Regions from separate parts of the Paenibacillus sp. EKM206P genome, predicted to be linked through region 2. Evidence: riboswitches for the same ligand, from Rfam matches in the RefSeq annotation. Region 2 holds a riboswitch; the other holds the start of a gene.

Region 1 (15,620 bases), on a different contig from region 2:
AATAAGACAAGCTTGAAAAGCTGGATGATTTAAACAAGGATGACGCTTCCATTTCAACACACACTCCATTTTATGACAATACCATGAACAGGCTACAACTTTTGCCCTTAGGATATAACAATAGTTAGAAAAGTCAGGACAGTCTTCGATTATCCATTTGAAAAATATCATCAGCAATCCGCATGGTAGAACTTCGGTGCGAAACAAGGACAATCGTTTTATCTTGCTGCTGTTCCTTTAACGATTTTAAAATAATGGCCTCGTTCAGGCTGTCCAAATTGCTGGTAGGCTCGTCGAGCAGTAAGAGAGGCGTATCATGGACAAAGGCTCTGGCCAGCCCCAAGCGTTGACGTTCTCCACCAGACAGCCTGTCCCCCAATTCTCCAACTCGGCTGTCATACCCCTGAGGCAAGGTCATAATAAAATCGTGCACGGATGCCTTACGTGTTGCTTCCACCACCTGCTCATGTGTAGCATCAGGCTTTCCGATTTTGATATTAGCTGCAATGGAATCATCAAACAGGAACGTATGCTGGTCGACATAGCTCTGTAAGCCTCTCAAATGTCGGGTTCCAATTTCCTTCAAATCGTGTCCGGATAGCAAAATTTCACCTTGCTGCGGGTCCCTAAATCGCATCAGCAACTTCAGCAGTGTAGACTTGCCAGAGCCGCTTTTACCCTGAATGCCTAAAATCCGCTTATGCGGTATCATGAGACTTACATCATTCAGCACCGTTTGACCATCGTATGAAAAAGTCACCTTGTCTACTCGTGCCCCAGTAAAGGCGACACTCATCCCGTCGATATTTTCCTCTACCTCCGGAGTTTCCTCCAATAGACTCAACACTCGTTCCCCGCTCGCCAGCGTTTGAAGCAAATTGTTGGACAGATTGCTCAGTGCGATGACCGGACCAAATGAACTAAACAGGGCAATGACAGAAATCAGCATACCTGTAAAGTCAACCTGACCATTAGACATACCGTACAATCCAGCCAGCAGCATCAAGAATGAGAATCCAACTACAGCCGCATCTGTGATGGCTCTTGTGATGCCTTCATGATGCTTTAAGTCCTTCTGCTTGGCATCCAATTGATCCGTATGACAGTTAATCTCATTCAAACGTTGTTCTCCTTGCCCATATTGCACAATTTCCTTCATCCCCCGTAAGCTGTCCAAAAAATAACTGCTCAGCTTGCCAAAGCTGCTGCGGTATTCCATCCCCTGACGCTTGCCCATACGTGACGTGAGTAAGGGAATAAATAAACCGACAGTTAGGTAAGCAAGCGCAGCAAGCCAGCCTAGCAGAGGCTCATAAGAACCAATAAAAAACACCATGAGCAGTGAGGTGATGATGCCAATCATAACAGGAGCTATCGTATGCGCATAAAATACTTCCAGCAACTCAATATCACTTGTAATGAGTGAGATCAGATTTCCCTTGTCCTTGCCTTCCAATTTGGCTGGAGCGAGTCTTCGCAGGGCTTGAAGCACCTTGTCACGTAGTACAGCCAGCAGCTTGAAAGCGAGATAGTGACCACTCATTTGCTCGCCATAACGGAATACGCCGCGCAGTACGGCGCAAACCACGATCGTCGTCAGCAAAAACGATAGGGTGTAGCCTGTCGTGATGCCCGTTGCTGTAAGCAGAGCCAGGGCTCCAAACACTATAATGCCAATGGCGCAAACAAAACCAAGCACTCCTGTAACAATCGTGATGAGCAGCACAGGTAAAAGAGGTCCCGCCAATACCAATAATTGGCCCATGATCCGTAATCCGTGTCTACGCATATACAGCCCCTCCTTTTCCAAACTGCTCTACCCGATGTTGACTGAGATACATCTCCGCATAATGCCCCTGCTGGCTCAACAGCTCATGGTGCGTCCCGGATTCTGCCACCAAACCGTTTTGCAGCACATAGATACAGTCGGATTGGACTACGTTTTCCAGTCTGTGAGAGATAAGAATCACTGTTTTTTGACCTGCCAGCGCATGTATTACCTCCATAATGCCTTCCTCACTTTCACTGTCAATGTTAGAGGTGGCCTCGTCAAAAATGTACACATGACTATCATGCAGCAATGCTCTGGCTAGTGCTAGCCGTTGGCGCTGTCCTCCTGACAGATTGGCTCCCTGCTCTTCCAGTTCTGCTTCCAGACCTCCTTCTGAGAGGATAAAATCATACAGCTTCACTTGTCGCAAAGCTTCCAGCATGTGTTGCTCATCCGCGTGCTCATTGCCCATTTTTAAATTTGCTTCCACGGTGCCTTTAAAAATATAGCTGTTAAAACCGATCCAGGTCATATGACGCATGCGGCTTTCTTCCGAAATATCGGTAAGCTCGGTTCCTCCAATCGTCAGGCTTCCTCGATACCCCTCGTGATGCCCAACAATCAATCCGGCTACCGTACTTTTACCAGAGCCTGATTCCCCAACAATGGATACAAAGCTGCCCTGGGGAATATCCATGGATACATTTCGTAAGGTATCTCTTTCGTCGTAGGCGAAACTCACCTGTTCCAGACGAATATCTGTGGTTTCTATGCTTTTTTGTCCTTGTATAAGGTCCTCTGTGCTCAACATTTGGAATATTTTGTCACTTGCAGCCATTCCGTTCATGGCGATATGAAAGTAAGAACCCAGAAGACGCAGAGGAATAAAAAATTCTGCCGACAGCAAAACAATGATGATTGCTCCTGCCAAGCCAATTCGTCCAGAAGAATATTCGCTTACCGCGACCAGTACACCCGCAGCGGCACCACCAAATGCGATAAGATCCATAATGGCCACGGAGTTAAGCTGCATAGTCAGCACTTTCATCGTCATTTTGCGAAAATCTTCAGCTGCTGTGTTCATTTCCTGATGTTTATCCTGGTCTGTTCCGTACATTTTGAGCGTAGTCAGACCTTGCACATTCTCCAAAAAGCTGTGGCCCAAATTGACGTAACTACCCCAATATTTCCGAAAAAGCTTTTTAGCCATCCTCATAATGACAATGATCGACACTGGAATTAAGGGAACGCAGATCAATAGTATAATGGCTGCTTTGAAGCTGACAAAAGAGAGGGTAATGAATAACGTTACGGGGGCAAGCAGACTGTAAAATAGCTGAGGCATATATCTACCGAAATAGGTTTCAAGCTGCTCTACCCCTTCTACAGCAACCTGAATAACCCCCGAGGTGGAGGTATGATCTGTATATGCGGGCCCTATCTTCAGCAACTTGCTGTAAATTTGCGAGCGCAGCGTTTTTTTAGCATTTACCGAAGCACGATAGGATAACATACTGGCTGCATAATTGCTCAGGCAGCGAACTGCAATAGCAGCAATAACAATGACCGTCATAGATAGAATCAGCTTGCGAGTCACTTGTCCTTCCCATGCCTGCTGCATAACAAAGGCCATAGACAACACAGCGGCTATACTCCCCAAAAGACCGATCCACTGCACAAGCACACCCCATACGATATATTTTCGAGAATGTTCCACTAGACCGAGCAGACGGCTGTCGACCATTTTAGACTTTTTTTTTGGAGTAGGTGCAGGTGAAGATGATGGTGTTATTTTTGCTGCAGCGTTTCTCACTGTTCCGATTCGGAATATAAAGTAATAATATTTAAAAAGGATGACCAAGACGATGAGCGTTTTGCCCCACACATTAGGGGTGAAAATAAAGCCTATAATCAGCATCGTTGACGCTAAGCCCAATGTCGTGATTTTCGTAGACAGCTTCAACGACCTTGTTTGAACAAAACTCTCTAGATGCTTTTGGTACAGGGAGGTATTCGAAAACCACTGGTGAATCCTTTCGGACCCCCGCATAAAGAAAAAGGTCGCGAGCAGCAGAAACGGTGTAGTCGGTAGCAATGGTAGCACTACACCAATAACTCCAAGCGCCAAAAATAAAAACCCTAAGGTAATATAGATCGGTTTCACTATAATCCTCCCTAATAGTTATAATAGTAATGATTTCATTTTATAGATAATGATAATCATTATCAATATAAACAATTTAAGCAGGTTGTTATGTGATGTAAATCACGCATATAAAAATCCTCTTGAAGCACATCTCTACAGAACACGCTAGTGTTGATGTGGATGCTTTGTCTTCAAGAGGATTATCGAAATCTAATGTTAGTAATACGTTGTTTTATGAATTTATAATATCATATTGCTCCAATATCTGCCGATGTAACGGGTGGTCTGCGGTTATGGAAGTATAACGCGTCAGCGCCACACCCAGCCCTTCGTTGCGGATCACCTGCTGAAGCTCGACTGCCTCGGGGTCTTCCGTAATATCAAATTTACAGGCAGCAGCCATTCCTAACGCCAGATGATCCGTCGGAATGCCATACTCCTGCGCTTGGAGCGCGGGACGTACAAGACGGTCATTGGGAGACAGCTTGCGTAATGGTGAACGTCCGACCCGAGTAACATCGTCTATTAGATTAGGGTTGCGGAAGCGATCCAAAATTTTAGAGATGTACTTCCTATGCTCCTCTTGATCCAAACCGAAGCGCTTCACAAGCACCGCTCCCGTTTCCTCCAGTGACCCTTGTATCGAATCCACCACCTTGCTATCCTTCATGGCCTCCTGAATGGTAGCATAACCTGCCGTATAACCAAGATAAGCTGCCACGCAATGTCCCGTATTTACCGTGAACAGCTTTCGTTCAATGTAAGGCTCTAGATCCTGCACGTACAGGATACCTTCGATTTCTTCATGCTCAGATGCCATTTGCGAACGATCCACCACCCACTCATAAAAAGGCTCTACCTGCACATGTAACGGGTCCTCGTGTTGCTGGATCGGCACAATCCGGTCTACGGCAGCATTTGGAAAATACACCGAAGCCTCAGCCTTGGCACGGGTCGCCTCATCCAATAGCGCAAAAACATGCTCTTTCAGTTGCGCACTACCTCCGATTGCATTTTCACAGGCAATCACATGCAGCGGCCTCGCTCCTCGCTCTACCCGCCGCTTGATGCCCTCCGCAATGCCTGCTGCAATGTGCTTGAGGATGCTGACACCTACTGCGGTCGTTACCAGATCAGCGTGGTCTACCGCATCGGCTACAGCCGCTGCATCCTTGCCGTCAATCGCCGTCACATTCATGACCAGCTCCGTATCCTTTGTATCATTGGCTAACTCTACGGTGTATTGTTTACGACGGCGTAACTCGGATACAAGGGTGTCATTGACATCTGAAAAGACAACCTCATAGCCTGCACGCGACAGAATCAATCCGATAAAGCCGCGACCGATATTTCCTGCTCCAAAGTGGACGGCTCTCATAGCTCCAGCTCACTTTCGAACAGATCTATAATTTCCTGTGGGGTCACCGCGTTGCGAAGTTTCTCCATGTTTTCTTCCTCTGCACACACCACAGCAATACTCGTCAAAATCTCCATATGATCGCCGCCTTGTGCTGCAATGCCGATTACCATGTATGCTTTTTCTTCCCCAAAATCTACGCCTTGCGGAAACTGAACGATGGAGATGCCTGTGGATTGAATAAGCGTCTTGGATTCCTTGGTGCCATGTGGAATAGCCAGCCCGTTCCCGATATAGGTGGACACGATCTCCTCGCGTTCCAGCATCTTGTCAATGTACTCACTTGAAATATGTCCTGCATCCAGCAGGATTTGTCCAGCCATACGAATCGCCTCATATTTGTCTTTGGCGGTTGCATTCATTTTTACTTTGTCTATCGTCATAATACTCACGGTAGGTTCCTCCCTGTCCCTAATTTACTGTGTAAAAATCCAGCTAGCTCACTCGATATATAATTGACAATATGATCCCTGCTACCGTGTTCCAGTAGCGTAACCATGTCTTCCTGCAAGAGTAATGCACTAATCTCGCTCAATACCTCCAAGCTTTCTCTCGGCAGCTCACGAGGTCCTAACATGAGCAGCACGCATTCTACCTGTTCGCCTGTATCCGCCAACAGCGGCTCTGCCAGCTTATACAAGGTAAGCGAAGGTTTGCGAATATAGTGGCTACGCGTATGAACTAAAGCAATGGAGGTATCAGAGATCACCTGACTACCTTGGCGCTCTCTTTCCATGAGTTGTGCAGCAACCGCAGAAGGCTCTGTAACATTCCCCCGCCCCGCCTCCAACATGCATATAGCCTCTACGGTCGCCGCCATATCCATCTCCTGATTTTCCAGCGGGTACACTTGAAATTGCTGTACAATGTGTACAATTTCATCGAGACTTTTCCGCAGACCGGTAAGCCACTCCATGTCCTGACCGGGCTGAACGACGTGTTCCTGCTGATGGTCATCAGGATGATTGAGTGTAATATGCTGGATAAATTGACGCAGGCGATCACTCTCCTCCTGCGTCAGCAGCGGGCTGATCTTAAGATAGCGATCTGGTTCAAGCGGTAGCTCTACTGTCGAAATGATCAGATCATAATCCTCCTTGGGGATCCGCGCCGCCTCGTACCATGAGGCCCTATCCACAATTTTGATCTGTGGCAGCTCTTTGGCGAGCCTTGTTGCCAGAAGTCTGGATGAACCAATGCCGCTCGTGCAGACTACGATGGCCCGCACCTCCCGCCGCAATTGTCGCAGCCGCTCCAGCGAAGCGCCGAAATGCATGACGAGAAATCCGATCTCTTCATCAGGGACTTTCATTTCTGTCATGTCCGCCGCAGCCTTTTTCACTGAGTCGAATAAGCTGCTGTAATCCTTGCGGATTTGCTGAAGGAGGGGATTACGAATCGACTTGCCTTCCTTCAAACGTTTGAATACCGGAGCCATATGGGCAATCAGTCCTTCACGCAGAACACGGTCCTCTTCCAATGGCGTGCCTGTTTCTTCCTCCACACGACGAATCAACTCATGAACCGACTCCAGCAGTACAAGATCATCGAGCGGCAGCAGCCGGGTAGAATGATCCTCGGCATCACGGAACAGCAGCCTGAAATAAGATCGTTCCGGGTCCGGAAAGTTAATATCCAGCGCCGCTGACAATTCTGCGCATATGCGTTCTACCATAGCTGTACGCAGCATGATATTCTCATCCGAATCTGTTTTTAAATAGGAGAGAAGAGGATCCATAACATACCCGAGTCGTAGACGTGCCAGCGAAACGCAAATCTGAATCAGCAACTCCATATATTTGCTTTCCACCATGTTTTCCAGCCACTTTTCATGGGGCTGCCAGAGGGCCTTTTCCACGATCAGCAAGTTCCCTCTGCCAATCATCTCCAGCAATTTGTCGGAGACACGAGTCACAGAACGAACCTCTCCCTGGCTGGAAAACAGATCAGATTCATCCAAATGTTCGAGGGCCAGCTCGGAAATCGCCCGTCTTTTGTCTATCTCCCGTCCGGTAATCTCGACACCATATCCCCGTCTGCGGACAAGCACGAGCCCTCGATCTCCGATCCAGTCTTGTAATTCGTCCAGATCATGACTGACCGTAGTTACCGTGACTTTCAGATCTGAAGCCAGCGCCAGCAGCTTGATCGGCTCCCGTGTATCCAGCAGCATGCAGAGAACCACGATCTTTCTCTCCTCAGCCGAATATTCGTCTGGATTCGTATACAGCAATTGCTTTCGCAGGCATACAAGCTGAGCTGGGTCTGCATCTATACAGATACCAATCCCTGACTTTTTCTCCAGCTTCACCTCATGAGTTGCCAGCCAATGCTCGACTGCGCCCAGTTCCCGATGAACCGTCCTTGTGCTGACATTGATCTTCGTGGCAATTTCTCCGGCTGTAACCTCTTTGGACTGCTCCAGAAGATATTCCACGATGTCACGTTGTCGTTTCGTAATATTCATAAGCGCATACCGTTCCTTCCCAAGCTCATCCCTCCAGCAGGAGACGTACACTGCATACAGTCAGCCTGACTAAGACGGGGATTAAGAATCGGATTTCAGACGTTCAACCAGCGCTTCGTATTCAGGACTCTTCAAAAAATTGTCAATGGAAATGTGCTCAGCTTTCGGAGCTACTGTTTTAGCCCGGTCTGTCAACGTTTTTTGCGTAATGACAATATCCGCATCCTGTGGAATTTCACTGATTGCCGTATTCGTAACTGTTACGTCTACGCCCGCCTGCTTCATTTTTTTGCGTAAAATCGAGGCACCCATCGCGCTTGAACCCATACCTGCATCACAGGAAAAGACAATCTTGTTCACTTCGGATTTATCCTTGAGCGTTCGATCTGTGGCAATCTCGGCAGCACGATCAGCTTCGTGGTTATCTTCCATTACAGTGGCATTAGCACTTGCACTCTTGCTTTGATTTTTCATATCTTTCAGACGGGATGCAGCTTCCTCCAGCCCCTCTTCTTGTTGCTTACCAGTCTTGAGTAACACTGCGGCAACAGCAAAGGATACGACCGCAGCAGCGATCACCCCGCTTAGCATTGGCAAATATCCGCCTTTTGGTGTCATTAGAAAATAGGCGATAATGCTGCCCGGTGAAGGAGCAGCAACCAGTCCGGCACCTGTCAACATGAAACAGAAGGTTCCCACAACGCCCCCAGCTATAGCTGCAAGAATCAGAATCGGCTTCATCAAAATGTAAGGGAAATAAATTTCATGAATCCCGCCGAAAAAATGAATGATGACCGCTCCAGGAGCCGACGACTTCGCAGAGCCTTTACCGAACAGGCAGTAGGCCAGCAAAATACCGAGCCCCGGCCCAGGGTTGGATTCCAGCATGAACAGTACGGATTTCCCTGTTCTTGCAGCTTCCTCCAACGCAATCGGACTTAATACTCCGTGATTCAGCGCGTTGTTTAAAAACAATACTTTTCCGGGCTCAATAATGAGGTTGACAAGCGGCAATAGCCCTGCGTTCACGAGGAACTGTACCCCTGCCGACAATACTTGACTGATCATTTGTACAACTGGGCCGATCGCCACATGGGCAAGCAGTGCTAGAATGGCACCGATAATCCCGGCCGAGAAATTATTGACCAGCATTTCAAAGCCTGATCTGACTTTGCCTTCAATGGCCTTGTCGAACTTCTTCAATATCCATGCAGCCAGCGGACCAGCTACCATCGCGCCCAGGAACATCGGGATATCGGCCCCCACAATGACCCCCATCGTCATAATGGCACCGATCACACCTCCACGCTGTCCGTGAATCATCGTGCCCCCTGTGTAACCGATCAGCAGCGGCAGTAAATAATTTTTCATTGGATCAACCAGTTGTGCAAAACCCTCGTTCGGGAACCATCCGGTCGGAATAAAGAGTGCTGTAATCAATCCCCATGCAATAAAGGCTCCCATATTGGGCATAACCATTCCGCTAAGAAAACGGCCAAAACGCTGTACGGCGACACGAGTGCCTCCTTTTGAACTTGGCTTTGTGTCCAATGTGCTCATATTCAAATCCTCCTTGTAGGTAAGCATCACTACCTTTTCTTAAAATTCATACTAAATGACAGCGCTATCTTCATCAACGAAATGAAAACGTACTTTCGTCATGAACGTTGATGACAACATTTAAATTTAAATTATCCAGGAAGATATTATACCTGCATAATTCTTCTTAATATGACCTGTAGCTATAGAAATTAGTCGAAAAACCGCGCTGGATTATGTATGATTCCTATATGGGGACAACCCACTATATCAGAACAACACACGTAATTACGTTTTCAAAAAAAGACAATAAAATAGCCGCTACGTCAAATCATAGCGACTATTTTATACAAAAATCGAGCAAACTAACGATGCTCTTATTCAATTAAAAATCAATATAAAATTCCGAATAACACGCTATTATTTCATGCTGCATTGCTCTATTTATTACTCCGAAATCAACTGCTCATACTGATCCGCCGACAGTAGTTTGCCCAATGCTTCCTCCACATCTTTATCCATCTCTACTTCGACCATCCAACCTTTGTCATAAGGAGATTCATTCACTAGCTCAGGTGTACCTTCCAGCGCTTCATTCACTTTTAATATGGTTCCCGTCACCGGAGCAAAAAGGTCGGATACCGTCTTCACCGATTCAATCGTACCGATCTCCGCTCCCTGCTCAATCGTTACTCCCGCCTCAGGTAATTCTACAAAAACAATATCACCCAGTTGATGCTGTGCAAAGTCTGTAATACCAATCCGCACCGTTCCATTCTCTGTCCGCTGAACCCACTCATGTTCGTCTGTATACCAAAGTTGCTGCTTCACTTCACCCATTCTGTTCCCCTCACTTCCATATGAATAAAATCGCATTTGCTCACCTGTATTAGACAGGTTAAGATTATGACAATAAGAACACTCATGTCAATAATACTAACAAAAATACTTCATATCACCTCCTATAGCGCTCTATATAAAAATATAATAATTTATAACAAACGCTTACATATCCTTATTTATATATTAAATGTTTTTTCTATTGTTTTTGATGACATTTTTATTGACATTTTGAATGAATTTGCGTATTAATGGGTTATAGCAAATACTTTGGGAAACACCCCGACAACTGCAAACGCGGATGAACGCAGAGGGAGAGACTGCCAAAAAGATTCGCATAGCTGTTGCCGCTTGTGAGACAGTTGTGCACGCGAATCGGATCAAGTTGTTATCTGCAAAGCCAGGTAATATACTGCTGATCCCGAAGGTAGCGCCGAAGGAGTAAGCCTGCATTGCAGGTGAATCTCTCAGGCAAAAGGACCTCTGCCGGACGCATCTCTGGAGAGCATTCGCTATTGGAGCGGATCACCCAAGAGGAAACCCGGTACATACCGGGGTAACTTTCTGGTATCAAGGACAGAGCTGAAAAAAGAGTATAGACTGCTGTCTATACGTTTTTTTCGGCCTGTCTTTTTTGTTTTGCCGATCACACCGGATAGGAGTGGAAACATGACTAATTTGCGAAAAACACCGCTATATTCGTCCTACGGGACGCAGTCTGGGGTTCGTTGTATTGACTTTGGCGGCTGGGAGCTCCCCGTTCAGTTTAGCGGTATCCAAAAGGAGCATGAGGCCGTCCGGCAACGTGCGGGTTTATTCGATGTATCGCATATGGGTGAGTTTTTGGTTGAAGGCAAAGAGGCCGAAGCTTTTCTACAAAGGGTGACCACGAATGATGTCAGCCAGTTGGAACCAGGTCAGGCACAATATTCACTCCTGTGTTACCCCGATGGAGGTGTAGTAGACGACCTGCTTGTTTACTGCAAAGGACCGGAGCGCTACATGCTCGTTGTGAACGCCTCCAACATTGATAAGGATTGGGATTGGTTACTTCGTCATGTGCCTGCATCCGTTCACATGGAGAATGTGTCTGATGCAATAGCATTGCTGGCATTGCAGGGACCGGAAGCAGCACGTATTGCCGCAGCCGTGGCAGATACGGATATTACGAATCTGGCATCTTTCCACTTTCATGAGAACGTGCCATTGTTCGGAGCAAAAGCACTCGTCTCACGAACCGGATATACGGGCGAAGACGGTTTTGAATTTTATGTACCTGCTGCGGAAGCACCCGCCGTATGGGAGGGTTTGCTTCGTTCCGGTGAGTCGTATGGGCTGATTCCCGCTGGACTTGGTGCTCGGGATACACTACGCTTTGAGGCTCGGTTGCCGCTGTACGGACAGGAGCTATCTGCCACGATTTCACCACTTGAAGCCGGTCTAGGGTACTTCGTCAAGCTGAATAAAGGAGATTTTATCGGTAGAGAAGCACTGCAACGTCAGAAAGATCAAGGGATTCCTCGTAAATTGATCGGGCTGGAAATGATTGATCGCGGCATCCCACGCGCCCATTATCCGGTATTCGCAGAAGGACAACGCATCGGTGAGGTCACAACGGGGACTCAGTCGCCCACCTTGAAGCGTAATCTGGGCCTCGCCTTGGTGGACAGTCGTTTTAGCGCCCTCTCCACACCGCTGGAGGTTGAGATTCGTGGCAAACGCCTGCGTGCCGAGGTAGTGGCAGCACCCTTTTATAAACGCCCGCGCTAATCTTAAACTCTCTTCATTCCAATAAAGCAAACATGTCAGATATGAACTTCCGGGTTTTTCAGCTCACACTTTTTTATTAGCTAATTACGATTTAAAATTTTGCTTTTCGAAAGGAGCCAGAACCTATGAAGCAGCATCGTTATCTCCCTATGACTGAACAAGATCAAACCGAAATGCTGCGTGTGGTGGGTGTATCATCCATTGATGATTTATTCAGTGACATTCCAGAGGCCATTCGATATCAAGGGGAACTCCCTCTTTCTTCTCGACTCGATGAGAAAGCCTTAACCCGCCACTTGGCCGAGCTGGCTGGACACAACGCCAATACAGACACACATGCCAGCTTTCTTGGCGCAGGAATTTATGATCATCATATTCCGTCCGTCATCCAGCACATCACTTCACGCTCGGAATTCTATACAGCCTACACCCCCTATCAGCCGGAAGTAAGCCAAGGCGAGCTACAAGCCATTTTCGAATTTCAGTCGTATATTTGCGAATTGACGGGCATGGCTGTAGCTAATGCCAGCATGTACGACGGAGCGACTGCACTGGCGGAAGCGGGCTCACTGTCCGCCGCAGCTACCCGCCGTAAACAGCTTATCGTATCGAGGTCCGTCCATCCAGAGGCACGTCAGGTATTGGCAACCTATGCACGCGGATTGAATTTGGACATCGTGGAGATCGGCTGTTCGGACGGTGTAACGGATGCTGATGCGTTAGCGGCGGCCGTATCGGAACAGACCGCGGCTGTTTTGGTCCAAAGCCCCAACTTTTTCGGAGCCGTGGAAAATCTACAGCCGATGGCTGACCTCATCCATGCACACAAAGGTCTTTTGGTCGTCAGTGCCAACCCACTGGCACTTGGCTTGCTGGAGACACCCGGCAAACAGGGCGCGGATATTGTGGTAGGAGACGCGCAGCCACTTGGCATCTCCTCTTCTCTCGGCGGTCCGACCTGTGGATACTTTGCCGTTTCTCAGGCACATATGCGCCGTATCCCCGGCCGTATTGTGGGTCAGACCACTGATCGCAATGGTAAACGCGGCTTCGTGCTGACCTTGCAAGCGCGCGAACAGCATATCCGCCGCGAAAAGGCCACCTCTAACATTTGTTCCAATCAAGCGTTGCTAGCTTTATCTGCATCTGTATACTTGTCTGTTATGGGTAGACAGGGGATCAAGGAAGTAGCCGAGCTAAATTTGCATAAAAGCCGATATGCTTTAGAGCAATTGCTGAGCTTGAAGGGCGTAACTGCCTCGTTTAACGCACCGACCTTTAACGAGTTTGCCCTGAGACTGCCTGAGGGTACAGATATGAGCAGACTCCAGGCCGAGCTGCTAGCTGCTGGATTTATCGCTGGCTACGATTTGGGCCGGGACTATGAGGAACTTGCTGGTCACATGTTGATTGCCGTGACGGAGCAAAGAACCAAAGAAGAGATTGACCAATTTGTGCACACCTTGGGGGGATTGCTATGACACATACCGGACAGGATCAGAAACAAGAGCTGTTAAAGGAACACGATCAAGCGCTCATTTTTGAATTGAGCCGTCCGGGTCGCATCGCCTATTCCCTTCCCGAGTGCGACGTTCCCCGTCGCCCGGTGGCAGAGCTTTTGCCAGACTATGCGCTGCGCAGCGAACCTGCAGCATTACCCGAGGTATCCGAAGTAGACGTTATTCGGCATTATACCGCCTTGTCCCGGCGCAATTTTGGCGTGGACAATGGATTTTATCCGCTCGGCTCCTGTACGATGAAATACAATCCGAAGGTGAATGAGGATGTCGCCCGATATACAGGCTTCGCCAAAATCCATCCATATCAGCCCGAGGAGAGCATCCAGGGTGCCATGGAGTTGCTGCATACGCTCCAAAATGATTTGGCTGCGTTAACTGGCATGGATGCCGTCACGCTTCAGCCCGCCGCGGGCGCCCATGGCGAATGGACCGGGCTGATGATGATTCGCTCATACCACGAAGCACGTAGTGAGCGACGTACCAAGGTGCTCGTGCCGGATTCGTCGCACGGAACGAACCCCGCCAGTGCAACCGTCGCAGGCTTCGAAACAGTCACCCTTCCTTCCACCCCTGAGGGGCTAGTGGATCTGGATGCGCTGCGTCAAGCCGTAGGCAACGACACTGCTGCGCTCATGCTGACCAACCCGAACACGCTTGGGCTGTTCGAGAAGCAAATCACTGACATTGCTGCCATCGTGCATGACGCGGGTGGTCTGCTCTACTATGATGGGGCGAACTCCAACGCCATCATGGGGATTACCCGTCCCGGAGATATGGGCTTCGATGTAGTGCATCTCAATTTGCACAAAACGATGAGTACCCCGCACGGTGGCGGTGGCCCCGGCGCTGGACCTGTCGGCGTAAAGCAACGGCTCATCCCTTATTTGCCCAAGCCGCTTGTCGCACGGGATCCACAGGGGGTGTACCACTGGGACCGGGAACAGGGAGATTCTATTGGACGGGTTAAAGCCTTTTACGGGAACTTCGGTATTCTCGTCCGTGCCTATACTTATATCCGTAGCTACGGTCCTGATGGCTTAAAGCGTGTATCGGAATGCGCTGTACTCAATGCCAATTATATGATGCATCGGCTCGCTCCACATTTTGATCTGCCCTACCCTGGACATTGCAAACACGAATTCGTGATGTCGGGGCGAGGCTTGAAAAAATTTGGAGTGCGCACGCTTGATGTAGCCAAACGGCTGCTTGATTTCGGCTACCATCCACCTACAATTTACTTTCCGCTGAATGTAGAGGAGTGCATCATGATCGAGCCCACGGAAACGGAAAGTAAGGAAACACTTGATGCTTTTGTCGACACTATGATTCATATTGCGCGGGAAGCAGAAGAGAACCCTGAGCTGGTGCTCAATGCACCATATACTACTCCAGTCACACGATTGGACGAAACTACCGCAGCCCGCAAACCTGTACTGAATTGCTCATGCAGTTAAAACAAATTCTACTTAAAGCATGCAAAAAAGCCGGTATCTAATTAGATACCGGCTGCTGTATGTACACAGCAATTTTTTGTTGGAAAAAGATATAACCTTTGAAATGTAATACCCTTCCTTAGCCTTCGATGCTTTGAACCAATTCAACAACCTGTTCTGCTGTTTGCATGTCCAGAGCTTTTGTAGCCAGTTTTTCCATGTCCGCACGGGACAACTTGGAAATTTGACTACGTGCTGGCAGAATGGAAGTGGCGCTCATACTGAACTCATCAAGTCCGAGACCCAGCAGCAACGGAATTGCTGTTGTATCTCCTGCCATTTCGCCACACATACCAACCCAACGTCCTTCACGGTGAGCAGCATCAATAACCATTTTCACCAGACGCAGAATGGATGGATTGTATGGTTGATACAGGTAAGAAACCCGCTCGTTCATGCGATCCGCTGCCATTGTGTATTGAATCAGATCGTTTGTACCGATACTGAAGAAATCTACTTCTTTTGCGAATTGGTCAGCCAATACCGCTGTAGAAGGAATTTCTACCATGATGCCCAGTTGAATTTCTTCGGATACGGATACACCCTCAGCTACCAACTTTTCCTTTTCTTCCAACAAAACAGCTTTAGCTTCACGGAATTCGTTCAGCGTAGCAATCATTGGGAACATGATGCGCAAGTTACCATGCACACTCGCAC
Region 2 (15,620 bases):
CCCAAAAAATCCCCTGGCTGCTGAATCAGCTCCATATCACCAGGCTGTACAAAATCCAATCCGTTCAAGTGCTCCCCGTACCATTCCACCATATCCTCAGGGTATTTCCCGTTAAACAATGGCTCGGCAAACCAACGATTAATAAAGCCATCCCGCCGGACAGCAGCGGCTACATCCTCGGAGTGTTCAGAGGCTGCATCGACATGCTCCATGTTCAGCGTAATACCGATATTGCCCGTCAGGCCCTTTTCCTTGTGTAAGTTCATGGCTATCCCGTGACACATCAGAATATGATGAGCGGCAGCAAGAGCTTCCCTCCAGTTCTCATGGCCGGGGGCATGCTCGCCTGTGCCATAGCCCAAAATAGAGGCGCAGTAGGGCTCATTTATCGTATTCCACCAGCTTATACGCTGTCCAAATCGATCCATGATTACAGAGGCATACGTTTTAAAATGTTGGATAGTCTCTCGCTGCGTCCAGCCACCCTCGTCCTCAATCCATTGCGGCAGATCCCAATGATACAGCGTCAGCATTGGAATTAGCCCAGCCGACTCAATCTCATCCAGCAGACGCTCATAGAAGAGTAGCCCCTGTTCGTTAACCACGCCAGGTGCGGGAATAATGCGCGGCCAGGCCACGGAAAAACGGTAGTGTAAAAAGCCAAGTTGCTTCATTAATTGCACGTCTTCCTTAAAGCGGTGAAAATGGTCACAAGCCACATCTCCGCAGTCCCCTCCGATCACCTTCCCGGGTACTTGACAGAAAGTATCCCAAATAGAAGGCGTTCTTCCTTCCTCATCCACGCCACCTTCAATTTGATAAGAAGAGGTCGAAGTTCCCCACATAAACGTGGTGGGGAATGTATAGGTATTCTCATTCATACTTGGTATCATCCTTTCAGGAATCAAGACTTCACAGCTCCGGCTATCTTAGAATAAATGCACTTACCTTTACGAAAGCGGTTTAGTTAATTACAGCTACTATTATGTATCGGATAGCCTGTATTTGTAAATAGAGATTTGTAAATTATCAAATAAAATACAAATCACCGTTATTACTCCTTAAAATATTAGGAACCATCCTTTATTAGCACGGTTGACTCACTTCTATGAGGTAGCATAGAATACGAGTAATCATTAATTTTGAAAAACAAAGTCAATTTAACTAAATCAGTTTAGTTGCGGAGGATTCCATGAATATAAAAACAATAGCTAGTATGGCAGGCGTTTCAGTAGCAACGGTTTCGAAAATCATTAACAATTACACAGACATCAGTGAGGAAACCCGGCAGCGGGTACTTAAAATCATGGAGGAAACAGGCTATAGACCCTCCTCCTCGGCTAAAACGCTTGCTACCAAAAAATCTAATCTGGTAGGCGTTATATTCGCTGGTAAGCTGAATGTTGATTTTAGTCATCCTTTTTTTGTAGATATCATTAATGTCTTCAAAAAACAGATTGGCTTGCTTGGTTACGACCTATTGTTTTTTTCAAATGAGAAATTTCTGGATAATGGAGAGGACTATTTGGCTCGCTCGAAATATTTTTCAGTGGACGGGTGCATTATTATTGCTGGAGATGAAGTGGAGAAGAGTGTTTTTGATCTCGATGCCAGCCCTATCCCCTGTATCGGTGTCGATATTGAACTAACCGGAGCCAGTTCTTGCTACATTATGTCCGACAATCAGAAGATTTCAATGAAGGTTGTTGAGCACTTTTACATGAATGGATACCGCGACATGGGGTTTATAGGCATTGAACGCCCCTCCTTGGTTATTAAAGAGAGAGAGGAGGCCTTTATTGCTTCACTAAAACGGTTTAGTCTTGATGTTAGACCTGAATGGGTCGTGTATGGTAAGGACTACGCGGCAGAAGATGGATACCAGGTCGCGAAAGCGTGGATACAGCAAGGAAATTTACCAAAAGCTATTTTTGCGGCGACCGACCTGCTTGCCTTTGGTGCCATACGTGCTTTCAAGGAAAGCGGCTTGAGGGTACCCGAGGATATTGCTGTAGTGGGATGTGATGATATAGAAGCCTGTCGTTATACCGAACCTCCACTGACGACTGTAAAACAAGACAAGCAAAAAATAGGCCGTCTAGCTGCTATGGTGCTGTTTGACCTGATGAATAAACAAATGGATACCAAATGTATTAAAGTCGAGCCGGAACTGGTCATTCGTAGTTCCTGCGGAGCCGGCCAACATTGGAACCATACGAAGGTCAAAGGTTAGCTCATGCCTTAAAAAAGATGACTCCTGATAAGATTCAGAAGTCATCTTTTTGCAGTTTAATATTCAGAGACCCAGCGCTTAATCATTACTTGTAGGCCATCGTCGCATTCACAGCCTTTTTCCAGCCTTCATACAAGCCTGCACGTGTTGATTCATCCATATTCGGGGCAAAAGAGGTTTCCACCCTCACCCGCTTACGAAGTTCATCCGTACTCTTCCAATATCCAATAGCCAAACCTGCCAGACATGCAGCCCCCAGTGCCGTCGTCTCATGGATCACTGGCCGCTCCACCGTTGCATCTAAAATATCGCTCTGGAATTGCATCAGAAAATTGTTCAATACAGCTCCTCCATCCACCCGCAGCGTCTTCACCGCAATACCTGAATCGATCTCCATGGCTGTAAGCACATCCTTGGTCTGATAAGCGAGTGACTCCAATGTGGCGCGGATAAAATGCTCCTTCGTGGTCCCTCGTGTCAGGCCGAACATTGCTCCGCGCACCTCGCTATCCCAGTAGGGGCTCCCCAGTCCGACAAAAGCGGGGACAAGATACACTCCTTCCGTAGACGAAACACGAGCGGCATAAGGCTCACTGTCTTTCGCTTCACGGAACATACGCAGCCCGTCTCGCAGCCACTGGATCGCCGACCCCGCTACAAACACACTCCCCTCGAGTGCATATTGCACTTTGCCTTCCTCCAGTCCCCAAGCGATGGTCGTAATCAGGCCGTGTTTAGATTCAACAGGCTGATCCCCCGTATTCATTAGCATAAAGCAGCCTGTGCCGTAAGTATTTTTGATCATCCCTTTTTCGTAACATGCCTGACCGAACAAGGCTGCTTGCTGGTCACCTGCTGCACCGGCGATCGGTACATTCTGACCGAAGAAATGATAATCCACGGTGTGCGCATATACCTCAGAAGAAGGTCTTACCTCAGGCAGCATGATTTTCGGAACACCCAGAATGTCCAGCAGCTCTTCATCCCACTTTAGCTCATAAATGTTGTACATGAGCGTCCTGGCTGCATTCGAGTAGTCCGTCACATGTGCCTTTCCGCCGGATAGTTTCCAGATCAGCCACGAGTCAATCGTACCGAATAACAGGTCACCTCGTTCCGCCTTTTCCCGCGCGCCCTCTACATGGTCCAGTATCCACTTTACTTTAGTGCCTGAAAAATACGGGTCGATCAGCAGCCCTGTTTTGCTGTGAAACAGTTCCTCGTGCCCTTGTCGCTTCAATTCATCACAGATGTCCGAGGTTTGGCGTGATTGCCATACGAGTACATTATATACGGGCACTCCTGTATTTTTGTCCCACACAGCCACCGATTCTCGCTGATTGGTAATGCCGATGGCAGCCACTTGATTTGCTTTTACACCGGATTCGGAAAGACAGGAGGCAATGACTCCGAGAATAGAACTCCAGATTTCATTCGCATTCTGCTCTACCCAGCCGGGATGAGGAAAATATTGCGGAAATTCTCGCTGAGCCGAGTACACTACATCTCCCTCGCTATTGAACAAAATCGCTCTTGAGCTTGTCGTTCCCTGATCTAGTGACAAAATATATTTTCCCATTGTTCATCTCTCCCCGTGTAAATCCATCGTTTTTACGCTATAAGTTTGTGATCCTTTTTATGATTTTTATAAGTACGACTCATACGGAAGGTAATCAAGAGTACAATCACGATGATCCCTAGTAAAATCCAGAAAGCTGGAGTCACACTCCCCTTAAAAACAGCCTGATAAAATGGCCCTGCGAAAGATCCCCCCAATAGCGGTCCTATAATGGGCACCCATGCATATTTCCAGTTGGACGCCCCCTTACCGGGAATCGGTAGTAAATAATGCATCAGACGCGGCCCAAAATCCCTCGCTGGATTGATGGCATAGCCCGTTGTGCCTCCAAGGGATAAACCGATACTGACAACTAAAAAACCAACAATCAGCGGTTTCAGGCCGTCTGTAAATGAATTGGCACCAAACGACAGTAAAGCAAGAACAAAGATGAAAGTACCTATCATTTCACTAAGCACGTTGGCAAACGGATGATCAATAGCTGGTCCTGTCGCGAATACACTGAGTTTGGCTGCTGTGTCCTCCGTCTCTTTCCAGTGGGGCCAATAATGCAAAACGACGATGATCGCACCCGCCATGGCCCCAAGAAGCTGAGCCACAATATAGCCGGATACATCTTGCCATGGAAAACTACCCTGAAATGCCAACGCGAGTGTAACTGCCGGATTCAAATGCGCTCCGCTGATTTGACCCACTGCATACACCGCAATAGCTACCGCAAGCCCCCAACCCATTCCGACCACAATCCAGCCGGAAGCGTGGGCAAATGACTTTTTCAGGGACACCCCTGCGCACACTCCGCCACCTAGGGCAATAAGAATCATTGTCCCTATGAATTCGGCTGCGTATGGCGACATACAACCTACCTCCTCAATAGATCACCCGATTTTGATCGCTTTCATCGCACAAAAAAAAGAAAAGCCATCACAAATCAACCCTGTGCTGTACCATGGGATGTCTGCGTGGCTCTCTTGTCTCCGTCACGATTATTAACTTAAATTTGATACTATATAAGCATGTAAGCGATGTCAACTGCGGATTTACGTCATTTCATAGCTTAAAATAATCGTTGACCATGTTAGATCCCCCGATTTATGATGTAAAAAAATGGGCACAAGTAAGGATTTCAGGATGAATACGACACTCCCAAACTCGATGAAGAAGGGAAGATTGTTATGCTGAAATTTCTGCAAAAAATCGGCAAGTCGTTAATGCTTCCAGTAGCTACTCTACCCGCCGCAGGGATTTTGCAAGGATTAGCTCTGATTAATTATGAAACGGATATACCGTTTGGTCCCGTAGTTGGCGGATTTCTGAATCATTATGTCACTCCTTTTCTGAACGAGGGGGCGGGGGCTATCTTCGGTAACCTTGCGCTCATTTTCTCCATTGGTGTTGCCATTGGTCTGGCAGGCGACGCAGTAGCCGCATTATCGGCAGTCATTGCCTATATGGTGTTGACCCGTATTTTGGCGGCAGTGCCGGGTATATTTGCATATATTCCAGACGACGTCAAGCTGGACATGGGCGTATTGGGTGGTATTTTTATCGGTGGATGGTCTGCTTTTCTGTTTAAAAAATATCATAATATTCAGCTCCCGGATTGGCTTGGCTTCTTCTCAGGCAAACGTTTTGTCCCCATGATTACCGCCTTCACGACCATGATTCTGGCCATTCTGCTCGGAATGATCTGGAGTCCGGTACAAGATGGGATTGCAGCCTTCGGCAACTGGATTGTCGGGTTTGGCGGAATCGGATCAATGGTATTCATGATTGCCAATCGGCTGCTGATCCCGCTCGGTTTGCATCATGTACTAAACTCAATCGCGTGGTTTCAGATTGGTAACTATACGAATGCAGCTGGCGAAGTTGTTCATGGTGACCTGACCCGTTTCTTTGCAGGCGATAAATCAGCTGGTCTATTCATGTCCGGTTTCTTCCCTATTATGATGTTTGCTCTCCCGGCAGCCGCTCTCGCATTCATCCATACGGCTAAACCGGAAAAACGTAAAGCCGTCGCTTCCATTTTCATCGGTTCTGCGCTGGCATCGTTCCTGACCGGAATTACCGAGCCCCTCGAATTTTCGTTTATGTTCATTGCACCATTGCTTTACGGCGTTCATGCTCTGCTGACAGGCCTGAGCGGCCTGGTCGTATACCTATTGGATGTCAAACTGGGCTTTTCCTTTTCAGCAGGACTCATTGACTATTTGGTCAATATGAAACTCTCCACTCACCCATTGCGAATGATCCCGGTCGGGCTTGTCTTCGCCCTCATCTATTACTTTCTGTTCCGATTTATCATTCTCAAATTCAACCTAAAAACTCCTGGGCGTGAAGATGATGGAGAAGACAGTCTCCTGTCTGAGGCTAACGAATCTGTACCCAATAAAAAAGCAAACGCTACATCCGACACTCCGTCCAGTCAGGCAGGCAGGGTACTAACCTATCTCGGCGGTTCGGACAATATCCTAAGCATTGATGCCTGCATCACACGGCTGCGTCTTGTCGTCAAAGACGACAAAGCAGTTAACGATCAAGCTCTCAGGCAGCTCGGAGCGTCGGGAATCATCAGGCTTGGTAACGGTACCCTGCAGGTTATTTTCGGGACTCGGTCCGAAATTCTGAAAGATGAAATACTGCGGTTGATGTCATGAGCTGAATCCCTAACTTAAGTACGTGCGTTCTTCATATAACAGACGCACGTGCTTTTTTTTTATGGATAAACGTTTCAAATTTTTTGTTTTTGGTTAAGGCAATGCACATAAATGGGTAACAGCTTCATATGATGGAGCTAAACCATTTACAACTTGTTTAGCAGGCAGATTATCTCAGACAGCAAGGAGGGAAATGATGTGAAGACAGTACAATGGTTGGTATTATGTCTTGCTTTTCTCACTATGTTCAGTGCTTGTAGTGGACCCTCGTTCTCTGAAAGTCAATCATCTGAAACTAATTTGTCAAATGGAAAAAAGATAACGCTTACATTATGGTATTGGAACCGTTCCATTGATGATGAACTACTCGCCCAAGCGGAAAAACACTTTCCCAACATTGAATTAAAAACTCAAAAAATAGGTGGTGACTTCAAAGCTAAACTGAAGACAACGCTCGCAGCTCGTTCTGGTGAACCAGACATCGTAGCTCTGAACGACTGGATGGTGGAGCTATTTCCAAGTGCGGATCGTTTTTATGATTTAAGGGAGCTCGGAGCAGACCGCCTAAAAGATCAATATTTGGAATGGAAATGGAATCAGGGGATCACTCCTGATGGTAAAATGATTGCATTTCCCATGGATACTGGGCCTACTGCCCTCTTCTATCGAAGCGATCTATTTAAGCAAGCAGGCTTGCCTAGTGATCCTGAAAAGGTTAGTGCCTCGATCCGCACATGGGATGATTACATGGCAGCCGGAGAACAACTTCAGCAGAAATTCGGAAGCCGTTCGTTTTTGGCTGATAATATTGTAAACGTTTACAATCAAGTGCTCGCTCAGCATACAAACCTCTACTTCAAGCCGGATGGCAGCTATATTGGCAATCAATCTCCTGACATCCGTCTGGGCTGGAAAACCGCTGTCGATTTCCACAAGAAGCATCTGCTCGCCAATGCGGATGGCTGGACTCCCGAATGGAACGCTTCGGTCAATAACGGCAAAATTGCCTCTTTTGTAGGGGCTGTTTGGATGAAGCAAGTTCTCACAGAGGCCGCGCCGGATACAGCTGGCAAATGGAGAGTCGCCCGTGCTCCTGGAGGAGACGGCAACCTGGGTGGTTCGTTCATTTCTATCCTCAAATCCAGCAAACATCCCAAAGAAGCCTTTGAAGTCCTGACCTGGCTGCAAAACCCGGAACACCAGTTGGAAGCCTACCACAAAATCGGTCTGTTCCCGTCCACTCCCGGCGTCTATAACGATCCTATCATGGGGACACCCGAGCCTTTCTTTGGGGGTCAGGCCACCGGACTCATCTTCGCCGCCTCCGCACGTCATGTGAAAAGCAGCTATTTCGGCGAGCGCTACCCTGTCATCCACGGCATTGTGACCCGTCGCCTTGCTAATGTTGCCAAGCAGGATGCTAATCCTGATGCATTATGGACGGAAACCATGGAACGAATCGAACGGGAATTACAGCGATAAAAAAACAAAATTCAAAAAAGGCGTGTGGACAATATGCTGAGAGAAATCTGGAAGCACCGTGCCGTTTATGCTGCGATCTCGCCGTTTTATCTGCTGTTTGGCATCTTTGGACTGTTTCCGATTGGTTTTTCATTATACCTGGCGTTTCACAAATGGGACGGAATCGGAGACATGACCTACAACGGCTGGGGCAACTTTCGCTACCTTGTAACAGATCATGAATTTTGGCAGGCTGTAGGCAACACCTTTGTGATCTGGGTGTATGCAACAATTCCAATGCTATTCTTCGCACTGATTATTGCCTTTCTGCTTTATGCCCCATTTGTGAAAATGCGCACCTTATGGCGAGTTGGATTCTTCCTGCCCAATGTGACGTCTATTGTGGCTGTCGCCATCATATTTGGTGCCTTATTTGCCAACAATTTCGGATTTCTCAACTACCTTCTGCAACTCTTGGGACTGCCCATGGTTCAATGGCTGAATGTGCCATGGGGTATCCAAATTGCCATTTCTTCTATGGTCGTATGGAGATGGATGGGCTATAACGCAATCATCTATCTGGCCGGACTTCAGAGTATTCCGCATGTGCTGTATGAGGCCGCCAAAATAGACGGAGCAACCGGAGCGCAAGCTTTTTTCCGCATCACTATCCCCATGCTGCGCCCAGTCATTCTGTTTACGGTCATTACGTCCACCATCGGCGGTATGCAACTCTTCACCGAGCCACAGGTCCTGGTCGGTAATGACGGCGGTTCCGGGGCAAGTGGCATGACCATCGTTTTATACCTGTACCGCGAGTCGTTCATTAACAACTATTTTGGATATGGTGCAGCCGTCGGATGGGGCATGTTCCTCATCATTGCTCTATTCTCCATCATCAACTGGAAACTCGTTCAAGGTAAAAAATAACGATGGGAAGGAGCTTCACAACATGATGCAGACACGTGCAAAATCCTTTGTTTTATATGCCGGATTGTTGGTGGGAATCATCCTGTCGATGTTTCCATTTTACTGGCTGATCGTCATGGCAACCCGTACAACTTCAGACATCTATCGTTTTCCACCGCAATTGTGGTTTGGCGGCCACTTCTTGGATAACATAACGAGAGTATTGCAGCAGATTAATTTTGCCGGAGCCTTTTTTAATACCCTTTTTGTAGCCGGTTCTGTTACCTTATTGGTTCTGTTTTTCGATTCGCTGGCAGGTTTCGCATTCGCCAAGTTTGATTTTCCGGGCAAAAAAGTGCTATTTATCGTTCTGCTAGCTACAATGATGGTCCCTTCACAACTTTCGCTTGTCCCCTCCTTTGTCATGATGGCCACCTTTGGATGGGTAGGTACGTTCAAAGCGCTTATTATCCCGGGGATGGTAAATGCCTTCGGCATTTTCTGGATTCGTCAATATGCGGAAGAATCCATTCCAAAGGAGCTGCTGGATGCGGGGCGGATGGACGGATGCAGCTTTTTTCGGCTGTACTTGAATGTAGCACTGCCTATTCTACGTCCTGCGTTCGCTTTTCTCGGCGCGTTTACCTTTATAGGAGCCTGGAATGATTATTTATGGCCGTTAATCGTCTTAACGGATGAGCGTAAATTCACACTCCAGATTGCACTGTCACAATTAAACGGGATATACAATACGGATTATGCGATGGTCATTGCGGGCACCCTGCTTGCTGTACTGCCACTTATAATTTTATTTCTTTTCATTAGCCGCCAGTTTATTTCCGATCTTGCCGCCGGAGCGGTCAAAGATTAGATTTATTTGAATTCCCTTATTCATTTCATGTATAATAGTTAATCGTCATTTCAAATAGCTTACATGGTAAAGTTAGGTATTCAACAGGCAATCAGGTTAAGCGATTTACGATTTGAACATGAACTATGAACTGAGGGGAACTTTCCAGATGAACAAATTCACATATTATAACCCCACCAAATTAATATTTGGAGACAATCAAATTGAAGAACTGCAGCAGGAGCTGCTGAATTACGGCAAAAATATTTTACTGATATACGGAGGCGGAAGTGTCAAGCGAAATGGTCTGTATGACCAGGTATTAAACGCGTTAGAGCCGCTACATCTTAACATTCATGAATTGTCCGGCGTAGAGCCGAATCCGCGCTTGTCCACCGTTAAGAAGGGCATCGACATTTGCCGAAATGAAAACATCGACTTCTTACTTGCAGTAGGCGGCGGAAGCGTTATTGATTGCACCAAAGCCATCGCAGCAGGGGCTGAATATGACGGCGATGTGTGGGATATTATCAATAAAAAGCACATGCCTACCCAGGCTCTGCCATTCGGTACCATCCTCACACTCGCCGCTACCGGTTCAGAAATGAATCCAGATTCTGTTATCACCAACTGGGAAACAAACGAAAAATACGTATGGGGCAGCGCGGTGACGCATCCGAAATTCTCGATTCTGGACCCAAAAAACACCTTCTCTGTGCCACGTGATCAGACGGTATATGGCATGGTGGATATGATGAGCCATGTATTTGAACAGTATTTTCACAATGTTAAAAACACACCGTTGCAAGATCGTATGTGCTTTTCCGTGCTGCAAACCGTAATCGAAACTGCACCTAAGCTGTTGGAGGATTTGCACAACTACGAGCATCGCGAAACGATTTTATATGCCGGAACGATTGCTCTTAACGGAACACTGCAAATGGGCTACTTCGGGGACTGGGCTTCGCATACGATTGAACATGCATTATCTGCTGTATATGATATTCCTCATGCTGGCGGTCTGGCGATCCTATTCCCCAACTGGATGAGACATACGGTGGATCAGGATGCTGCACGCATGAAACGGCTGATGCTCAGTATGTTTGACTTAGACACCGTAGGTAAAACAGATAGAGAAATCGCCTTGGAAGGTATTGACCGTCTTAGTGCATTCTGGACAAGTCTCGGTGCCCCTTCCACCCTGGCCGATTACAATATTAATGATGAGCAATTGGAAAAAATCGCAAACATTGCAGCCCGTGAAATGGAATACGGAGGCTTCGGTAACTATAAAAAGCTTAATCAAGGAGATATTTTAGCTATTTTGCGCGCATCGTTATAACATTTAAAAAGGGAGTGTCCTCAAGCCTGTGATGGCTGAGGGCACTCCCTTTTGGAATTTATGAATTAACCGTTTGTCCCTTTTCTTCTACTTGAATAGCTGCCCCTACACTGGCACCTGCAAGAATGCCCTTTTTCTTATTAGGATACAGAGAATCCATATAGGTTCGGGTTTCTGCAACTACGATTCCCGATAAGCCAAGCAGTGCAATCAGATTCGGGAAAGCCATCATTGCGTTAAAGATATCTGCCAGCAGCCAAATGGCTTCCAACTTGATGAACGCACCTCCTGCCACAAGTGCGATGAACAAATAACGGTATGGTTTAATCCATTTGACACCCAGTAAATATTCAACACAACGTTCCCCGTAGTAATTCCAGCCCAGTATCGTTGTGAATGCAAATAAAATAAGGCTAATCGTCACGAGTTCTGCACCAGCCGGAAAGGCACTGGAAAACGCATGCTGGGTCATCAGACCTCCATCGTCATTTCCACTCCATATTCCCGTAACCAGCAACGTAAATCCCGTCAGATTACAAATAATCATCGTATCGATAAATACGCCTGTCATGGATATCAACCCTTGTTCTGCAGGCCATTTCGTCTTAGCAGCAGCTGCTGCAATTGGCGCACTTCCCAAACCGGCTTCATTAGCAAAAATACCTCTGGCAACTCCACTTCGCATCGCCAACATAATCGTCGCTCCGGCAAATCCACCCGTTGCAGATGTGGTCGAGAAGGCCCCTTGTAATACTAAAGCAATCGCATGAGGAAGCTCTCCTGCAAACTTAATGAGTACAATTAAGCAAACTACGATATAGAGCCCCGACATGAATGGAACAATCTTTGTGGATACCTTGGCAATACTTTTGAGTCCTCCAATCGTAACAACAGCAGTTAACACGGAAATAATGATCGCTGTAACTACCGTTGGCACTCCAAAGCTACTTTCCGTCGAAGAAACGATAGCCTTTACTTGCGGAAAAGTACCGATTCCAAATAGGGCTACAAGAACACCAGAAAAGGCAAACAACATCGCCAGCGGCTTGAAACGGCGGCCAAGTCCGTTTTCAATATAATACATCGGACCACCCGAAAATTGTCCGTTCCGGTCTTTAACACGGTATTTAACGGATAATAATCCTTCCGCATATTTGGTTGCCATCCCGAAAAAAGCTGCAACCAGCATCCAGAATAATGAACCGGGCCCACCCAGCTTGATCGCTGTCGCCACGCCAACAATACTTCCTGTACCTACAGTAGCTGCCAGTGCCGTACTCAATGCACCGAAGCTGCTTACATCTCCGCTACCTTCGTCCGGCGCTTTACCAATTAGCTTGAGCGCCAAAGGCAATCGAATAACCTGAAGCAGCTTCAAGCGGATCGTTAGCCACAACCCCGTGCCCATCACGAGAATAAGAAGCGGCGCTCCCCATATCCAGCTGTCAATCGTTTCTAACACATGTACCAAATTCATTTTCAACCCGCTCCTCCAACATATTAGAAAACAAAAAAGAGTCAAATCAGCTGATTCGACTCCTGGAGAGGTTAAAGGCACGAAAAAATACAACCATCTTGTGCAGGTTTCTACCTCTAATAGCTCATAAAAAAGCCTAGGGTATTCCCTGTCACAGGTTATTCGCGTCTCTGTCCTTTTGCCTGAGAGTTTAAGCAGATGTTCTCTGCGGTGCACCTTCGGCGCCCAATTAAGGGTCTCTCCAGAGTTCTGTCCGTTTACGGTCCCCGCTTGTGGCTGTAACCAGCCTAAGCACCTGAGAGTTTTGCCCCTTCGGTCGGAACCTTCGTTCCATCTCCCGCAAACATCAACCAGACATATGAAATTTTTATTCATTATACAGAAAACTTTCAGCTTATTACAAGTGAAAAGTTTGTGAAGCCCTCTGAAATATTATTATTGAGTCTATCAAAAAAGCGGGTACAGCAGATCGCATCCTTAGGATGTCCTCTGCTATACCCGCCCGAGATGATATGGAATTACAATTCTTCACCATTGGTTGCTATCACATTTTTATACCAATTAAAAGAGTCTTTTTTGGAGCGTTTGAGCGTTCCGTTACCGTCATCATCCAGATCAACGTAAATAAATCCGTAGCGCTTGGACATTTCGGAAGTAGACATGCTCACAAGGTCGATAGGGCCCCAGCTGGTGTAACCAATCAGATCAACACCGTCGGCAATCGCTTCCTTCATTTGGGCAATATGCTGACGCAAGTAATCAATGCGATATGTGTCATGCACAGAGCCATCTTCCTCCACCTTATCATATGCACCCAAGCCATTTTCCACGATGAACAGAGGCTTTTGATAGCGATCATAAAACGTATTCAGTGTAACACGCAGGCCGATCGGATCGATCTGCCATCCCCAGTCGGAGGACTGCAGATACGGATTTTTCACGCCGCCAATCAGGTTTCCTGCTGCTTTCTCGCCTTCTGGACCTGCCGATACGGTCAAGGTCATGTAGTAGCTAAATGAGATAAAATCAACTGTATTATTTTTCAAAATTTCGTCATCGCCGGGTTCTGTCTGGATCACAATATTATTTTCTTCAAAATAACGATTCATATAGTTGGAATATTCCCCACGGGCATGCACATCCGTAAAGAATAGGTTCATCTGATTTTCATGCTGGGCTTTCAGTATATCCGCTGGGTTACACGTATGTGGATAGCTTTCTATACGTGCCAACATACAGCCGATCTGAGCACCCGGGATGATCTCATGTCCCCGTTTGGTTGCCAGTGCACTAGCTACAAATTGATGATGCAATGCTTGATATATCGCTTGCTGTTTGTTTTCTACACGGTCAATAACCACACCGCCACCGGTGAACGGACTCATGGTCATTACATTGATTTCATTAAAGGTCAGCCAGTATTTTACTTTATCCTTATAGCGTGTAAACACCGTTTCGGCATAATTGACGTAATGCTGTATGACTTCACGACCCAGCCAGCCATTATACTTCTGAGTCAGACCTAGCGGTGTTTCATAATGTGACAATGTTACCAAGGGCTCAATATTATATTTGCGCAGCTCATCAAATACATTGTCGTAGAATTGCAATCCTGCTTCATTCGGCTCGTGATCATAGCCATTCGGGAAAATCCGCGACCAGTGGATGGACATACGAAATACTTTAAAGCCCATTTCAGCGAACAATGCAATATCTTCTTTGTAGTGGTGGTAAAAGTCCACACCTTCACGTTTTGGGAAACGGGCATTGACTTTGCCTGCCAAAATGTCTTCGAGTCGCTCGGACGAAATCTCTATAGCGTGATCGTTCTTACGTTCCGCTTTGGGTACATAAGCAATCATGTCTGCGCTGGACAAGCCTTTTCCATCTACGTCAAAAGCACCTTCCAATTGGTTGGCTGCAGTTGCCCCGCCCCACAAGAAGTTTTTCGGAAATCCTTTTAGCATCTTCGTCATGGTATAAAGACCTCTTTCCGTATATAAGATTTTCACTTTGGCCTAAGTAATCCCATCAAATGCTGCAAATGTGAATCCATACCTACCATACCTAACGGTAACCGTTCTCCTTTGAAATGCATTGACAGATGCTTTAAAATAGACGTAATGCCCTCATAAGCATCCTAATCGTTGTAACGCGTTTCATGTCAAGTATTTTTTCTTATGTGAGGAGAAGCACCATGTCGAATCTTGATCAAATTGCAAAACTGGCGGGCTTTTCCAAGGCTACGGTATCCAGAGTATTAAATCAGTCCCCCCATGTAAGCCAAGAAACCAGATCTAAAATATTGAAAATCATGCAGGAGTTGGATTACGTTCCTAATCGGAATGCCATTTCTCTATCCAAGGGTCAAACGCTTCAGATTGGCATCATCACTTCAACGATCAATGAAATTGTTCTCGCTTTTCTGGACAGTTTTGTGGAAGTAGCAGGCCAGTATGAATTTCAAACCATTATTTATACTTCGGGAGAAGACAAAAAGAAAGAGCTTCAAGCTTTTGAAGATTTAAAAAGAAAAAGAGTCGACGCGCTGGTCATCATTTCCTGCGTGAATGACACTGATTTTTTGAGTACCTATTGTAAATATGGCCCGATCGTGGCCTGGCAACGAATGGAGCATACCGATATTCGCTCCGTGGCAATGGATCAATATGAAGGTTACATGCTAGCACTAAAGCATTTGATACAAAAAGGCTATACCCGTATAGCCAATGCTTTTGGTCGTCCAAGCAGCATCAATACCCATAGCAGACAACGAGCCTATGAACAGATCATGAGTGAGCACAATCTGCCAGTGTTGCAACACTGGAATCACTCTTCAATTTATAATATCCGTGATGGCGAACAGGTCGTACGGGATTTGTTACAGCATCGGGGGGAATTCCCAGAGGCTATTTTATGTGCTAACGATTATGTAGCTGTGGGCATTCTCTGCGAAGCACGCAGACAACGGCTGAACGTACCGGGAGATCTGGCGATTGTTGGGTTTGATAACACGGAGCTGTCGCATACGTTGGGGATTACAACGATTCAAAATCCTATCATGGCTCAAGCACAAAATGCTTTTTTCATGCTTTCCCCCCAGCTGATTGGA

The links. A riboswitch is a leader RNA that binds a small molecule or an ion and turns the genes downstream of it on or off. The one in region 2 is predicted to bind glycine.
Region 1: linked by a shared signal. The riboswitch ahead of gcvT (glycine cleavage system aminomethyltransferase GcvT) and the one ahead of G9G53_RS15385 (alanine/glycine:cation symporter family protein) in region 2 are both predicted to bind glycine.

What each region holds. Positions count from the first base shown of each region.
Region 1 is NZ_JAAMNQ010000010.1:126,047-141,666, forward strand. Features, by position in the region: gene G9G53_RS19150 (amino acid ABC transporter ATP-binding/permease protein) at 134-1,789, opposite strand; gene G9G53_RS19155 (DUF454 family protein) at 1,782-3,935, opposite strand; gene G9G53_RS19160 (mannitol-1-phosphate 5-dehydrogenase) at 4,150-5,295, opposite strand; gene G9G53_RS19165 (PTS sugar transporter subunit IIA) at 5,292-5,726, opposite strand; gene G9G53_RS19170 (BglG family transcription antiterminator) at 5,723-7,801, opposite strand; gene G9G53_RS19175 (PTS mannitol transporter subunit IICB) at 7,883-9,361, opposite strand; gene gcvH (glycine cleavage system protein GcvH) at 9,788-10,180, opposite strand; glycine riboswitch at 10,574-10,673, shown strand; gene gcvT (glycine cleavage system aminomethyltransferase GcvT) at 10,850-11,950, shown strand; gene gcvPA (aminomethyl-transferring glycine dehydrogenase subunit GcvPA) at 12,076-13,431, shown strand; gene gcvPB (aminomethyl-transferring glycine dehydrogenase subunit GcvPB) at 13,428-14,924, shown strand; gene ptsP (phosphoenolpyruvate--protein phosphotransferase) at 15,043-15,620, opposite strand, start outside.
Region 2 is NZ_JAAMNQ010000006.1:274,565-290,184, reverse strand. Features, by position in the region: gene G9G53_RS15430 (GH1 family beta-glucosidase) at 1-881, opposite strand, end outside; gene G9G53_RS15425 (LacI family DNA-binding transcriptional regulator) at 1,193-2,233, shown strand; gene glpK (glycerol kinase GlpK) at 2,319-3,812, opposite strand; gene G9G53_RS15415 (MIP/aquaporin family protein) at 3,845-4,669, opposite strand; gene G9G53_RS15410 (PTS transporter subunit EIIC) at 4,988-6,469, shown strand; gene G9G53_RS15405 (ABC transporter substrate-binding protein) at 6,668-7,951, shown strand; gene G9G53_RS15400 (carbohydrate ABC transporter permease) at 7,985-8,860, shown strand; gene G9G53_RS15395 (carbohydrate ABC transporter permease) at 8,883-9,710, shown strand; gene G9G53_RS15390 (iron-containing alcohol dehydrogenase) at 9,859-11,031, shown strand; gene G9G53_RS15385 (alanine/glycine:cation symporter family protein) at 11,090-12,508, opposite strand; glycine riboswitch at 12,669-12,763, opposite strand; glycine riboswitch at 12,772-12,858, opposite strand; gene G9G53_RS15380 (glycoside hydrolase family 1 protein) at 13,027-14,484, opposite strand; gene G9G53_RS15375 (LacI family DNA-binding transcriptional regulator) at 14,706-15,620, shown strand, end outside.